Regions from separate parts of the Thauera sp. 63 genome, predicted to be linked through region 1. Evidence: riboswitches for the same ligand, from Rfam matches in the RefSeq annotation. Region 1 holds a riboswitch; the other holds the start of a gene.
The links. A riboswitch is a leader RNA that binds a small molecule or an ion and turns the genes downstream of it on or off. The one in region 1 is predicted to bind cobalamin.
Positions count from the first base shown of each region.

Region 2: it holds a riboswitch for cobalamin, as region 1 does, so the genes downstream of both, C664_RS19685 (GNAT family N-acetyltransferase) here and bluB (5,6-dimethylbenzimidazole synthase) in region 1, are expected to answer to the same signal.

Region 1 covers NZ_AMXC01000060.1:398-5,780, forward strand. Annotated here, with positions in the region: gene rnr (ribonuclease R) at 1-2,524, shown strand, start outside; gene rlmB (23S rRNA (guanosine(2251)-2'-O)-methyltransferase RlmB) at 2,517-3,269, shown strand; cobalamin riboswitch at 3,305-3,498, shown strand; gene bluB (5,6-dimethylbenzimidazole synthase) at 3,546-4,286, shown strand; partial or broken gene C664_RS19790 (nitrate- and nitrite sensing domain-containing protein) at 4,417-5,383, shown strand, end outside.
Region 2 covers NZ_AMXC01000057.1:311-8,855, reverse strand. Annotated here, with positions in the region: gene C664_RS19700 (molybdopterin-dependent oxidoreductase) at 1-1,473, opposite strand, end outside; gene C664_RS19695 (ribonucleotide-diphosphate reductase subunit beta) at 1,666-2,838, opposite strand; gene C664_RS19690 (ribonucleoside-diphosphate reductase subunit alpha) at 2,835-5,660, opposite strand; gene C664_RS19685 (GNAT family N-acetyltransferase) at 5,718-6,275, opposite strand; cobalamin riboswitch at 6,432-6,635, opposite strand; gene C664_RS19680 (AI-2E family transporter) at 6,759-7,907, opposite strand; partial or broken gene C664_RS19675 (ketopantoate reductase family protein) at 8,029-8,545, opposite strand, start outside.

The DNA of each region.
Region 1 (5,383 bases):
CTTCCTCGGACCCAAGGAGATGCGCGAGTTGCTGCACGGCGACCGTGTCCTGGTCCGGATCGCCGGCCAGGATCGTCGCGGCCGCCCCGAAGGCAAGCTGGTGGAGGTGCTCGAGCGCGCCAACACGCGTGTGGTCGGCCGGGTGATCGAAGAACATGGCGTGATGATCGTCGTGCCTGAGAACCGCCGCCTGGCGCAGGACATCCTGATCGCCCCGGGTGGGCGCAAGAAGCCCCAGCCCGGCCAGATCGTGACCGTCGAACTGGTGGAGCAGCCGACCCAGGTCACGCAGCCGATCGGACGCATCGTGGAGGTGCTGGGTAACTATGCCGACCCGGGCATGGAGATCGAGATCGCCCTGCGCAAGCACGACCTGCCGTTCGAGTTCTCGGCGGAGGCCAAGGCAGAGACGCGCAAGCTCCCGGCAGCGGTTCGCAAGAAGGACTGGGCGGGTCGCGAGGACCTCACGAAACTGGCCTTGGTGACGATCGACGGCGAGACCGCGAAGGACTTCGACGACGCGGTGTATTGCGAGCGCCAGGGCAAGGGCTACCGCCTGATCGTGGCGATCGCCGACGTGTCGCACTACGTGGGCGCTGGCAATGGCCTCGACAAGGATGCTTTCGAACGCGGCAACTCGGTGTACTTCCCGCGTCGGGTGATCCCGATGCTGCCCGAGAAGCTCTCGAATGGCCTGTGTTCGCTGAACCCGCAGGTCGAGCGCCTGGCGATGGTTGCCGACATGGCGATCTCGATGACCGGCGACATCAAGTCCTACCGCTTCTACCCCGCGGTGATCTGGTCGCATGCGCGCCTCACCTACACCCAGGTGGCCGCGGCGCTGTACGACAAGGATCCGGCGGTGCGCAACGAGCTGGCCGCGCTGCTGCCGCACCTGGAGAACCTCGACCAGCTCTTCCGCGTGCTGCTGAAGGCGCGCGCCAAGCGCGGCGCGATCGACTTCGAGACCACCGAGACGCGGATGATCTTCGACGACAACGGCAAGATCGCGCAGATCGTACCCGAAGTGCGCAACGACGCCCATCGCCTGATCGAGGAGTGCATGCTCGCCGCCAACGTGTGTGCGTCCGACTTTCTCGCCAGCCGCGAGCACCCGGCGCTGTACCGCGTGCACGACAGCCCCTCCGAGGACAAGCTCGCCAAGCTGCGCGAGTTTCTCAAGGAGTTCGGCCTCGGCCTGGGCGGTGGTGACGAGCCGCGCGCGGGCGACTTCGCCAAGCTGCTCGAGCAGGTTAGGGATCGTCCCGACGCCCAGCTGCTGCAGACCGTGATGCTGCGTTCTCTCAAGCAGGCGATGTACAGCCCGGATAACGTCGGCCACTTCGGCCTTGCCTACGAGTCCTATACCCACTTCACCTCGCCGATCCGGCGCTATCCCGACCTGCTGATCCACCGCGGCATCAAGGCCGCGCTGGCGGGCGAGCAGTACCGCCCCGGCGACTGGGAGCAGATCGGCCTGCACTGCTCGATGACCGAGCGTCGCGCCGACGACGCCACGCGCGACGTGGTCGCCTTCCTGAAGTGCTACTTCATGCAGGACCGCGTCGGCGAGATCTTCACCGGCAGCGTGTCGGCGGTCGTGTCCTTCGGCCTCTTCGTCGCCCTCGACGACATCTTCATCGAGGGCCTGCTGCACATCTCCGATCTGGGCAGCGACTACTTCCACTACGACGAGACCCGCCACGCCCTGCTGGGCGAGCGCACGGGCAAGCAATTCCGCCTGTCGGATCGGGTCAAGGTGCAGCTGGTGCGGGTCGACATGGCGACCAACAAGATCGACTTCCGCCTGATCGAAGGTCCGCTGGCGGTCGAGAAGCCTGTCGCCGTGGTGGAGGAGACGCCGGCTCCCGCACCTCGGCGTGCGCGCAGAACGACAAGGACGGCTGCCGACAAGGCAGCGGTGGAGACCGTCGTCGTGGCAGCACCGGCCGCGGCGCCTGCCGTGGAGGTCGCCAAGCCGGCAAGGAAGACGCGGGCGAAGCCTGCCGCCGTGCCGGCCGAAGAAGTGATTGCACCGGCCGCCACCGCGGCAAAGCCGGCGCGCAAGCCCCGGGACAAGGCGCAGTCCGTGCCGGAAACGGCCCCCACGCCGGTGATGCCGGCGCGTAAGTCGCGCGTCAAGGCCGCAACGGCGCTTTCCGCGCAGAAGGCGCCGCAAGCGAGCGTGCTCGACGATATCTGGCAGAAGGCGGCCGACCAGGAGGCAGCGGCGCAGAAACTCGCGGCGGAGGAGGCGGCCAGCGCGCGGGCCGGCAAGAAGCGCAAGGCGGCGGACAAGGCGGAGGGCAAGCCTGCGAAGAGGGCAAAGGCACCCGCCGCCAAGGCCAAGTCCAAAGTCAAGGCGGGCGCCAAGGCGAAGCCTGCAGCCAAGCCAGCGAAGAAATCCGCTGCGAAGGCTGTGAAGGCGTCCGCGACCGTTGCCGAGCCGGTAGAATCGCGCGCCTCCAAACCGGCCGCACGTCCTGGCGGCAAGACCTCGACCAAGGGAACCCGCCGTGGCTAAAGCCCCAGAAACTGTCTCCACCCGCCTCATCTACGGCTTCCATGCCGTTTCCGCCAAGCTGCGCCACGCGCCGGATTCAGTGCTGGAAATCTTCCTGTCCGGTGATCGCAAGGACGCCCGAGTGCGCAAGTTCGTTGCCCAGGCCGAGGCCGCGGGCGCACGCATCACGTCCAGCGAAGGCGACAAGCTCGACGCGCTGGTCGGCACGCGGCGCCACCAGGGCGTGGTGGCCAAGGTCGACGCCACGCGGCGCGACATCAAGCTCGCCGACGTGCTCGACAGCCTCGAAGAGAATGCGCTGATCCTGGTGCTCGACGGCGTGCAGGACCCGCACAACCTCGGCGCCTGCCTGCGCGTGGCCGACGCCGCCGGTGCGCATGCGGTGGTGGCGCCGAAGGATCGCGCGGTGGGCCTCAACGCCACCGCGGTCAAGGTCGCCAGCGGTGCGGCCGACACCGTGCCCTACATCACCGTCACCAACCTGGCCCGCGCACTGCGCGAGATGCAGGATGCCGGCGTGTGGGTGGTCGGTGCCGCCGGCGAGGCCGAGAAGTCTCTGTATGAGATCGACCAGAAGGTGCCCGTGGCCTGGGTGCTGGGTGCCGAAGGCGACGGCCTGCGCCGCCTGACGCGCGAGACCTGCGACGAACTCGCCCGCATCCCGATGCACGGCAGTGTCGAGAGCCTGAACGTGTCGGTCGCCAGCGGCATCTGCCTGTTCGAGGCGCGTCGCCAGCGCGGCTGAACGGTTCCGGCGAGCCCCGTCTTTGGGGTAACCTCTCGCCCTTCGAGCTTCGGGGTGCCCGCGCCAGTCGCGGGAGAATCGGGAAAGCGGCGCAACTCCGCTGCGCGCCCAGCGCCGTTATGGGGATTGTCCGGGCATGGTTTGCCCAGCCACTGGTCCGCAAGGATCGGGAAGGCGCCCGGACGAGATGATCCACAGCCGGAAGACCGGCCCCGAAGCGTATCAAGCAGCCGCCTGGTCGGCGGTTGTCCACTGCTCTACGACAAGGGGAATTTCATGAGCAGTCCTTCGCAGGCCGTCCAGACCGATCCGCAGTTCAGCGCCGAGGAGCGCGCCGCCGTCTATCGGGCCATCCACACCCGGCGCGACGTGCGCGGCCAGTTCCTGCCCGACCCGATCCCGGACGAGGTGCTCGCGCGCGCGCTGACGGCCGCCCACCATGCCCCGTCGGTCGGCTTCATGCAGCCGTGGGACTTCGTGCTCGTGCGCTCGCGCGAGGTGCGGCAGAAGATCCAAGCCGACTTCCGCGCCGCCCATGCCGAGGCTGAGCTGATGTTCGAGGAAGGCAAGCGCGACACCTATCGCAAGCTCAAGCTCGAAGGCATCCTCGAGGCGCCGGTCAACCTGTGCATCACCTGCGACCGCAGCCGCAACGGCCCGGTGGTGATCGGCCGCACCCACATCGGCGCGATGGACGTCTACAGCGCGGTGTGCGCGGTGCAGAACCTGTGGCTTGCCGCCCGAGCCGAGGGCCTGGGCGTGGGCTGGGTCAGCATCCTCCACCAGCAGACCTTGCGCGAGGCGCTCGGCATTCCGCAGGACATCGTGCCGATCGCCTATCTGTGCATCGGCTACGTCAGCCATTTCTACGACAGGCCCGAGCTGGAGTCGGCGGGTTGGCTCAAGCGCATGCCGCTGACCGAGCTGCTGCACTTCGACGGCTGGCGGGGCAGGGCGGACGAGGCGGGCGAGCGGCTGGTCGACGAGATCGGGCGGGTGCGGCCGATCCTGAAGTAGGGGCGTGCTGCGGCCGGGTGATCCCGGTCGACACCGTGTGCGCGGCGGCATGCCCAGCCACGTGCACAACTCTTGCTTGTCCCCGTGGGCGCGACTCCCTCGCGCAGACCCCACACCCCCGGAGGACGGCATGAAGACGGCGCTCGCATTCCTGCTCGCAGCGCGCCGCTGCGAAATCGACGATCTCGAACGGCTCGCGCTCAGCTGCGAGCTGGTGCAGGCGGTGAGCGAACTCGTGCATCAGCTGCAGCGCGAGCGCGGTGCCTCGAACGTTTTTCTGGCGTCGGACGGCGCACGATTCGGCGCCCAGCGCGAAGCGCAGCTCGATGCGAGCCGGGCGGCCGAGGCCGAGGTGCGGGCCTGGCTCGACCGGCCCGAGCTGGGCGGCGAGCGGGCCGGCGCATTGGTGCTGGGCGGTGCCAGGCTGTTCACCCGGGTCGCGCTTGCGCTGCATGCGCTCGATGCCTTGCCCGACCTGCGTGCCGACGTGGCCGCCCAGCGCTGCCGCCCCGACGCGGCGACCGCACGCTACAGCGAGATCGTCAGCGCACTGCTCGCGCTGGTGTTCGATGCCGCCGACGTGGCGGTGGATCCGGAGGTTTCGCGGCTGCTGGTGGCGATCTTCAATCTGATGCAGGGCAAGGAGTTTGCCGGACAGGAGCGTGCGCTGGGCGCGGCGTCATTCGCAGCGGGTCATCCGGCGGCCGATGCCATGCAGGCCATCCAGTACCTGGTCGAGGCGCAGTCCCAGTGCTTCCGGCGCTTCGAGGCCTTCTGCGGCGCCGAGGTACTGCGCCAGTGGCAGGCACTGCAATCCATCATGCCGCTGGCCGAGCTCGAGCGGCTGCGCCGAGTGCTGCTCGCGTCCGGCCCCGGGGCAGCCCTGGATTCCGCCTGCGCGGAGGGTTGGTTCGCGTGCTGCTCGCAGCGTCTGGACCAGTTGCACGAGGTGGAGGTGGCGCTGGCGCGCGGCCTGGGCGACGCCTGCGCGCGCAAGATCGCGGCGACGCGGGACGAGGCGCGCAACCAGGCGAGCCTGCTGCAGGCCTTGTCCGCCGCATCCGAGCCGCGGGCGCCGCTGGAGATGCTCATGGGCG
Region 2 (8,545 bases), on a different contig from region 1:
GGACGCGCACCACCACGGGTCCTGGTTCACCACGGTGTGCACCTTCTTCGCCATCGCCTCGATCAGCTCGTTGGTGTTCTGCTGGTGATGCACGAAGTTGTTGCCGGCGTTGTAGATCATGTGCACGTCGGGGAAGGTGAAGTTCGTACCGTCGCGGGTATAGGGCTTGCCGGGGTTGAGCAGCATCTCCGAGATGCGCGAGGCGGGGCAGCGGCCCTTGGCCGGATTGCGCCCCTGCGGGATGCCGACCGCGCCGCGCCTGCCCGACACCGGCATGCCGCCACCGCCGTAGTGCCAGGAGAAGCCCACGCCCTGGCCAGGCTTGCCGATCTTGCCGGTCATGGCGGCGAAGGCGATGATCGCCCAGTGCGTCATCTCGCCGTGGTGGGCGCGCTGCAGCGCCCAGGCACCGGCGAACTGGGTGCGCTTGCTGGCGAAAAGGTCGGCCATCTCGACGATCTTCGCCGCCGGGATGCCGGTGATCTTCGCGGCCCATTCCGGCGTCTTGGGCGGCGTGCCGTCGGCGTCCTTGCCGAGCAGGTAGGGCAGGAACCGGTCGAAACCGACCGTGTATTTGTCGAGGTAGGCCTTGTCGTACTTGCCGGTCGTATACACGTGCCAGCACATCGCGAGGAACAGCGCGGTGTCGGTGTTGGGAACGATCTTCACCCACTCGGCGCGCATGGCCTCGTCGGTGGTGGTGCGCTGCGGGTTGATCGACACGAATTTCACGCCGGCATCGCGGATCGCCTCCCAGCGCGAGTACATCTGGTGGTCGGCCACCGTGTATTCGATGCGGTTGTTCTTCCACGGGTCGCAGCCGACCAGCACGAAGACCTCGGTGCTGTCGCGGATCACTTCCCAGGACGTCTGCGGCGAATACACCTCCATGTCGCCGATGATGTGCGGCAGGCTGACTTGCGAGGCGCCGCCGGAATAGTCGCCGGTGGTGACGCTGTGGCCGCCGATGAGGCCGAACAGCCGCCCCTGCAGCACCTGCGGGCGCAGTACGCCGGCGTGCGACCAGCCGCCGTAGGACGAACTGAACACCGCGTCATTGCCGTGCTGCTCGATCGTGCGCAGGCTGGCGTCGGCGACCAGCGCGAGCGCGTCTTCCCACGACACGCGCACGAAGGGTTCCTTGCCGCGCAGATGCCCCTTGATGTCGCCGCGCGGGTTGGCGAGGTAGGAACGGCGCACCATCGGATACTGCACCCGGGTCGGGTGGTAGGTGCGGCTCAGCACCCCTTCGAGCAGCATCTGCGTGGGCATCGGGTCGAAGTGCTTCAGCGGTTGCACGCCGACCAGGACGCCGTTCTTCACCACGGCCTTGAACGGGCCGTAGTGCGAGGCGTGGGGGATCAGCACGGTGTCCGCGCCGAACACCTCGTTGACCCCGAACAGCTTGAGCCCGCCACTGGCGACGGCGAAGGCGGCGGTGGACTTCAGAAAGGCACGGCGGTTGAACGACATGATGCTTCTCCTTGATCACGCTCCCGTCCGACGAAGGTCGGCGGTCCTGTTGAGCGTGATCTTCCGCCGCACGGGTTAACGGCGGCCGGAGAATTGCTAATGCAGGCTGCGGGTGTGTGAATGGGATTAACGAAACCGCCGGGCGCCGGGTGCAGCGCGGCCCGATTCCCGCGTCTGCTACCCGGCAGCGACTCACTCCCAGCTCAGTGCGCCGCCGGTCTGGTACTCCGTGACCCGCGTCTCGAAGAAGTTCTTCTCCTTGCGCAGGTTGGCCTGCTCGTCCAGCCACGGCAGCACGTTCTCCGCGCCGGGGAAGGGCTCGGCCAGCCCGACCTGGCGGGCGCGGCGATTGGCGATGTAGCGGAACTGGCCCATGTGCTGCGCGGCCGAGTAGCCGAGGATGGGCTCGCGCAGCAGATAGCCGGCGTAGGCGGCTTCGGCGGCTTCGGCTTCCTCCCACAGGCGGGCGAGCGCCGCGGGATCGAGCTGCAGGTTTTCCTCGGCGATGAGCGTGCGCACGGTGCGGATGCCGAAGGCGCAGTGCAGGACCTCGTCGCGCATGATGTACTGCAGCTGCTCGGCCGTGCCCTTCATCAGCCCGCGCCGCTGCAGCGCGAAGATGGGGGTGAAGCCGTTGTAGAACCAGCAGCCCTCGAAGATGGCCGCGAAGAAGAGGTAGGAGAGCGCGAATTCGTGCAGGTTGTCGCGGTCGGTGAGGTCGAAGTCGGCCCGCATCACGCGCTCGAGCCGGCGGTTGGCGAGCGCGATCTTGCCGTGGATCTCGGGCACGACGCGGTAGCGGTTGTAGATCTCCTGCTGGTCCAGGCCCAGGCTTTCGATGCAGTGCTGGTAGGTCCAGGTGTGCAGGGCTTCCTCATACACCTGGCGGGCCTGGTAGATCTGCAGTTCGGGCGCGGTCATCTTTTCCATCACCGCCAGGCCGATGTTGCGCATGGCGAGGATGTCCGAGGTGGTCAGATAGGACAGCACGTTCTCGAACACATGGCGCTCGGCCGGCGTCAGGCGATGGTGGTAGTCGTGAACGTCCTGCGCCATGGAGATTTCCAGCGGCGTCCAGTGGTTCTTGTTGGCGTTGAGGAAGAACTCCCACGCCCAGGGGTACTTGAAGGGCGCGAGCTGGTTGATGTCACCCTGGCCGTTGACGATGCGCTTGTCGGCTGCGCGCACCGGCGCCAGCGCGCCCGGCCGGGCATCGGTGGCGGACAGGGCTGTGCCGTAGCGGGATGTCGTGGGTGTCACCGTGGAAGCCGGGGAGTCTGTCTCGCGGGCGAGGGGCGTGTTGGCTGAAGAGATGGCTGGCTGGGGGCGAACCGGCGTGTCCCAGTCGTCGAAGAAGGTGGTCATTGGCAGGCCTCGCAGTCGGGGTCGAGAATGGAGCAGGTCTTGGGCGCCGGGCCGGCGCTGGCGGCGTACGGCGTGGTGGTGCCGGTCTTCTCCATGGCGGTGGCGCCCAGCGTGCGCAGGTAGTAGGTGGTCTTGAGCCCGCGCAGCCAGGCCAGGCGGTAGAGCTCGTCGAGCTTGCGGCCCGACGCGGCGGCGACATAGAGATTCAGCGACTGCGCCTGGTCGATCCACTTCTGCCGGCGCGAGGCGGCTTCCACCAGCCAGTGCGGCTCGATCTCGAAGGCGGTCGCGTAACGCGCCTTGAGTTCGGCGGGAATGCGCTCGATCGGGGCGAGCGAGCCGTCAAAGTACTTGAGGTCGGCCACCATCACTTCGTCCCACAGGCCGAGCGCCTTCAGCTCGCGCACGAGATGCGCGTTGACCACGGTGAACTCGCCCGACAGGTTGGATTTAACGTACAGGTTCTGGTAGTCCGGCTCGATCGAGGCCGACACGCCGACGATGTTGGAGATCGTCGCGGTCGGTGCGATGGCGACGCAGTTCGAGTTGCGCATGCCATGGCGGGCGATGCGTTCGCGCAGCGGGCCCCAGTCGAGCGCGGAGGAGCGGTCGACTTCGAGCAGGGCGCCGCCGCCGGCGCCGCTGCGGCCGCGGCCCTCGGCCAGCAGCGCGAGGCTGTCCTGCGGCAGGAGGCCCCGGTCCCACAGGCTGCCGCGGAAACTGGAATACGGCCCGCGCGCCTCGGCCAGCTCGGTCGAGGCCCAGTAGGCGGCGTGGCACACGGCTTCCATCGAACGGTCGGCGAACTCGACCGCGGCGTCCGATGCGTAGGCCAGGCCCATCATGTGCAAGGCGTCGGCAAAGCCCATGATGCCCAGGCCCACCGGGCGGTGGCGCAGGTTGGCGGCGCGCGCCTTGGGCGTGGCGTAGTAGTTGAGGTCGATGACGTTGTCGAGCAGGCGCATCGCGACGCGCACGGTGCGCTGCAGCTTGTCGTGGTCGAGCGTCCAGCGCCCGTCGCCGTCGCGCACCAGATGGGCGGGCAGGTTCACCGAGCCGAGGTTGCACACCGCGGTCTCTTCGGCCGAGGTGTTGAGCGTGATCTCGGTGCACAGGTTGGAGCCATGCACCACGCCCACGTGCTGCTGCGGCGAGCGCAGGTTGCAGGCGTCCTTGAAGGTGATCCACGGATGCCCGGTCTCGAACAGCATGGTCAGCATCTTGCGCCACAGCTGGAGGGCGGGCAGGCGCTTGAAGAGGCGGATCTCGCCGCGCTCGGCCTTTTCCTCATACGCGCGGTAGGCCGCCTCGAAGTCCTGGCCGTAGCGCTCGTGCAGGTCGGGCACGTCGACCGGCGAGAACAGGGTCCATTCGGCATTCTCCAGCACGCGTTTCATGAACAGGTCGGGGATCCAGTTCGCGGTGTTCATGTCGTGCGTGCGGCGGCGCTCGTCGCCGGTGTTCTTGCGCAGTTCGAGGAATTCCTCGATGTCGAGGTGCCAGGTTTCGAGATAGGCGCACACCGCGCCCTTGCGCTTGCCGCCCTGGTTCACCGCCACCGCGGTGTCATTGACCACCTTGAGGAAGGGGATCACGCCCTGGCTCTGGCCATTGGTGCCCTTGATGCGGCTGCCGAGCGCACGCACCGGCGTCCAGTCGTTGCCCAGACCGCCGGCGAACTTCTGCAGCAGGGCGTTTTCCTTGATCGACTGGTAGATGTCCTCGAGGCTGTCGGCCACCGTCGTCAGGTAGCAGGACGACAGCTGCGAATGGCGGGTGCCGCTGTTGAACAGCGTCGGCGTGCTGCTCATGAAGTCGAAGCTCGACAGCAGCTCGTAGAACGCGATGGCCTGTGCCTCGCGGTCGATCTCGTTGATCGCCAGGCCCATCGCCACCCGCATGAAGAAGGTCTGCGGCAGCTCGATGCGGCGGTCGTCGACATGCAGGAAGTAGCGGTCATACAGCGTCTGCAGGCCGAGGTAGTCGAACTGCAGGTCGCGCTCGGGTCGGATCGCCGCCGCCAGGCGGGCGAGGTCGAAGTCGGCCAGCCGGGGATCGAGCAGCTCCGCCTCGATGCCACGGCGGATGAAGGCGGGCAGGCAGGCGGCATAACCCTGGTCGGGGTCGGCCATGTCGGCCTGCGAGGCCTCGTGCCCGAGCACTTCGACGCGGATCGCCGACAGCAGCAGGCGGGCGGCGACACGTCCGTAGTCCGGCTCGCGCTCGATCAGTGTGCGTGCGGCCAGCACCAGCGCCTGGCGCACGGCGGCAATCGGCACGCCGTCGTAGAGGTTGTGCAGGGCGTGTTCGAGCACGGTGTCGGCGGACACACCGTCCAGCCCCGTGCAGGCCTCGCGGCACACGGCGAGCAGGGCGGCGCGGTCGAGCGGGCGGCGCGCTTCGCCATCGACGACGTGCAGCACTGGGCCGGCGCCGCCCGCCTGCGCTTCGGCGTCCTTCTGCGCCGCGCGTTCGGCAGCGCGGCGTTCGCGGTAGAGCACGTAGGCGCGCGCGACGTCGTGCTCGCCCGAGCGCATCAGCGCCAGCTCGACCTGGTCCTGGATGTCCTCGATGTGCAGCATGCCGCCGTCGGGTAGGCGGCGGGTGAGGGCGCCGACCACGGTATCGGTGAGGCGGGCCACGATGTCGCGTACGCGTGAGGACGCCGCACCCTGGCGGCCCTCGACGGCGAGGAAGGCCTTGGTCATGGCGACGGCGATCTTGTTCGGATCGAAGGCGACGACGGCGCCATTGCGGCGGATGATCTGGAATGCGGCGAGTTGCATGGCGCTATCAAGCGCTTCGGTCGGAAGTCGGTCCACGGGATGTCCTCGTCTGGGTGAATTCGAATGAGCGGGGTTTGGGAGGCAAGGGCAGCGTCAGGCGACTGCCCGGCTGCTTGCGGGGGCGTCGTCGGCGCAGCGGGACGCGGCCCGCAGTTCCAGCGTCAGCGGGGCGGTGTGGCTGCCGCCGGGACGGCGGAAGCCGCTGGTGGCCGCCATGTGCAGCACCGCCGGGCTGACGCTGTGGCACACGATGCGGACCGCGTCGTGCAGGCGGGCCAGCGCGATGACGTGGCCGAACAGCGCGCGTCCGAGTCCGCGCTGGCGGTAGGCTGCGATGACGCTGAGGCCGAAGTCGACCTCGCCATCGCGCACCCCCACATGGGCGAGGGCGACGATGTCGCCCTGCGCGGTGCACAGGCCATGCACGTGGTCGCGTGCGAAATCGAGGCTGGCGACGTAGGCGGCGATGCCCTCGTCGCGGATGCCGTGGCTGAAGCGCAGCAGCCGGTCGTCGGCATCCAGCGCACGCAGGTGTTCGAGGATGCGCGGCGTGTCTGCGGCGCCGAAGCGCAGCATCGGGCGCGGGGCCGTGATCGACGGTACGTGCGGAGCTGGCGTCAGCGCCGGGGCGAGGCGGGCAGATGCGGGCATGGCGGAGATCCGGTGCGGGCGGGGCGGATCTCCGACGGACGGGCGTGATGCGTCACGCGCATGGCCATGCCATGCGGTGCTGCCGTGCCATCAGGAAAGCGTGCAAGTGAAATGGTCTGAGCCATGCCTCTTGTCAGGGACACCCCGCCCCGAGCTGTTAAGGGAAGCGTCGCGGCAGGTCTCCTGGCTCTCGGGTCGTCGTCCTGCGCCGGCCTTCCCGGACATTCGTCCAGTGGCATGGAAAAGCGCAAGACTCACCGATTACAGTTGCGGGGGCAGCTCCGGATTCCGCACCTTGCGATGCGTCACCGGATTCCCTTGCCCGGTCGGAACCGGGCAGCCGTGACGGGCAGACATTAGGGCCGGCGGGTGCCGTGTGTCAAGCTTGACGTGTGAACAGTGATACTGCGGGTAGTGCTTGGCGACCCGGTTGACTACTAGGGGTTGCGTGCCGACCTGCTGCGATCGCGTCCGCTCCTGCCCTTAGTCGATCGTCGTGTACGACCGTGTGGCGGGGGATGGGCGCGCGATGGCGTCCGTGGTGGCATCCGCCGGTGCCGTCCCGCTGGCCACCGGTGCGGGCTCTTCAATGCCGAGCAGCCATTCGCGCCAGATCGCCACCAGCAGCGCCATCAGCACCGGGCCGACGAACAGGCCGACCAGCCCCATGGTCTGCACGCCGCCGACCAGGCCGAAGAAGGTGGGCAGGAACGGCAGCTTCACCGGGCCGCCGACCAGGCGCGGGCGCAGCGTCTTGTCCACGATGAAGAGCTCGATCGACCCCCACGCGAACAGTCCCAGCCCGGCGACAAGGTCGCCCGAGCCGACCAGGTACAGCGACACCAGCGTGAAGGACAGCGGCGCCCCGCCGGGGATCAGCGCCATGAAACCGGTGACCACGCCGAGCAGCACGGGTGAGGGCACGCCGGCGATCCAGTAGGCCACGCCGAGCACCACCCCTTCGCCGATTGCGATCAGGCCCATGCCGGTGACAGTGGCGCTGACGGTGGACGGCACCACGCGCGAGAAGCGTTGCCAGCGCGTCGGCAGGATGCGCTCGCCGACGACGTCGAGCTGCGCCGCGATCCGGCTGCCGTCCTTGTAGACGAAGAACAGCGTGATGAGCATGAACAGCGTGGTCAGGGCCAGCCGCGCGAGATCGCCGGTGGCGCTCAGCAGCGCGCGGTAGATGTTGCCCAGGTGCTCGCCGCTGATGATCTCCACCCAGTGCCCGAGTGCCTGGGGCTCGCCCAGGTGCAGGAGCCAGTACTCGGCGAGCCGGTTGCCGACCATCGGCAGGGCCCGGATCCAGTCCGGGACCGATGCGCCGGTCCGGTTGGCTTCGAGCAGCCAGGCAATGAAGTTGCCGGCTTCCTGCAGCGCGTAGTGCAGGGCGACGGTCAGCGGCACGATCAGCGCGCAGATGACGACGATCAGGGCCAGGCTCGCGGCCAGCGCCGTCTTCCCGCCGCACAGCACGACGCCCCGGCGGTACAGCGGCCAGCTGGCGAAGCCGATGACCAGCGCGGCCAGCACCGGCACGAGGAAACCGCTGAGGAAATACGCCCCCGCGGCAAGGATCAGCAGCAGCAGGGTGCGGACGATGAGGGGGGCTTGCAGGACTGGGGGCATGGGCAGGGCTGGACGGATCGCCGATGTGCCCGACTATACCGTAGGGGGCGGCCATTCCCCGACGCGATCGCGTGGCGGGCAGGCCGCGTGCGACTGCGAATCCCGGCGGTCTGCCACGGCATCACCCGCGATCGGATGGGGTTCCTGCCTCGGCGTGCTCGAGCGCGCGCACCAGGGTATGTACGGCCCGATGCGTCGGCACCTCGAAGCCGCCCGTCTCGGCCATGGCGAGCAGGGCGCCGGTGATGGCGTCGATCTCGGTGCGGCGGCCGGCGAGCACGTCCTGCAGCATGCTGGCGCGGTTGGCGGCGGTGGCACGGGCGACGCCGTGCACGCGTGAGAGCGCCGCCCCTTCGTCCAGATCGAGGCCGTTGGCGCGCAGCACCGGCAGCGCCTCGCGTACCAGGGTGTCGAGCAGCACGCGGTGCGGCGGTTCGAGCAGGGCGCCATTGGGCACGCGAAACAGCGCTGCCAGCGGGTTGATGGCGAGGTTCACCAGCAGCTTGGCGACCCGGGCACGGGCGATGTCCGGATCGACGCGGGCGACGAAACCGGCGCGCACGAACAGCGCCGCGAGGTCCTCGAAGCCGGGCGGCAGCAGGGTCTCGCCGGCGCCCGAGGGATGGATGCCGGTGGCA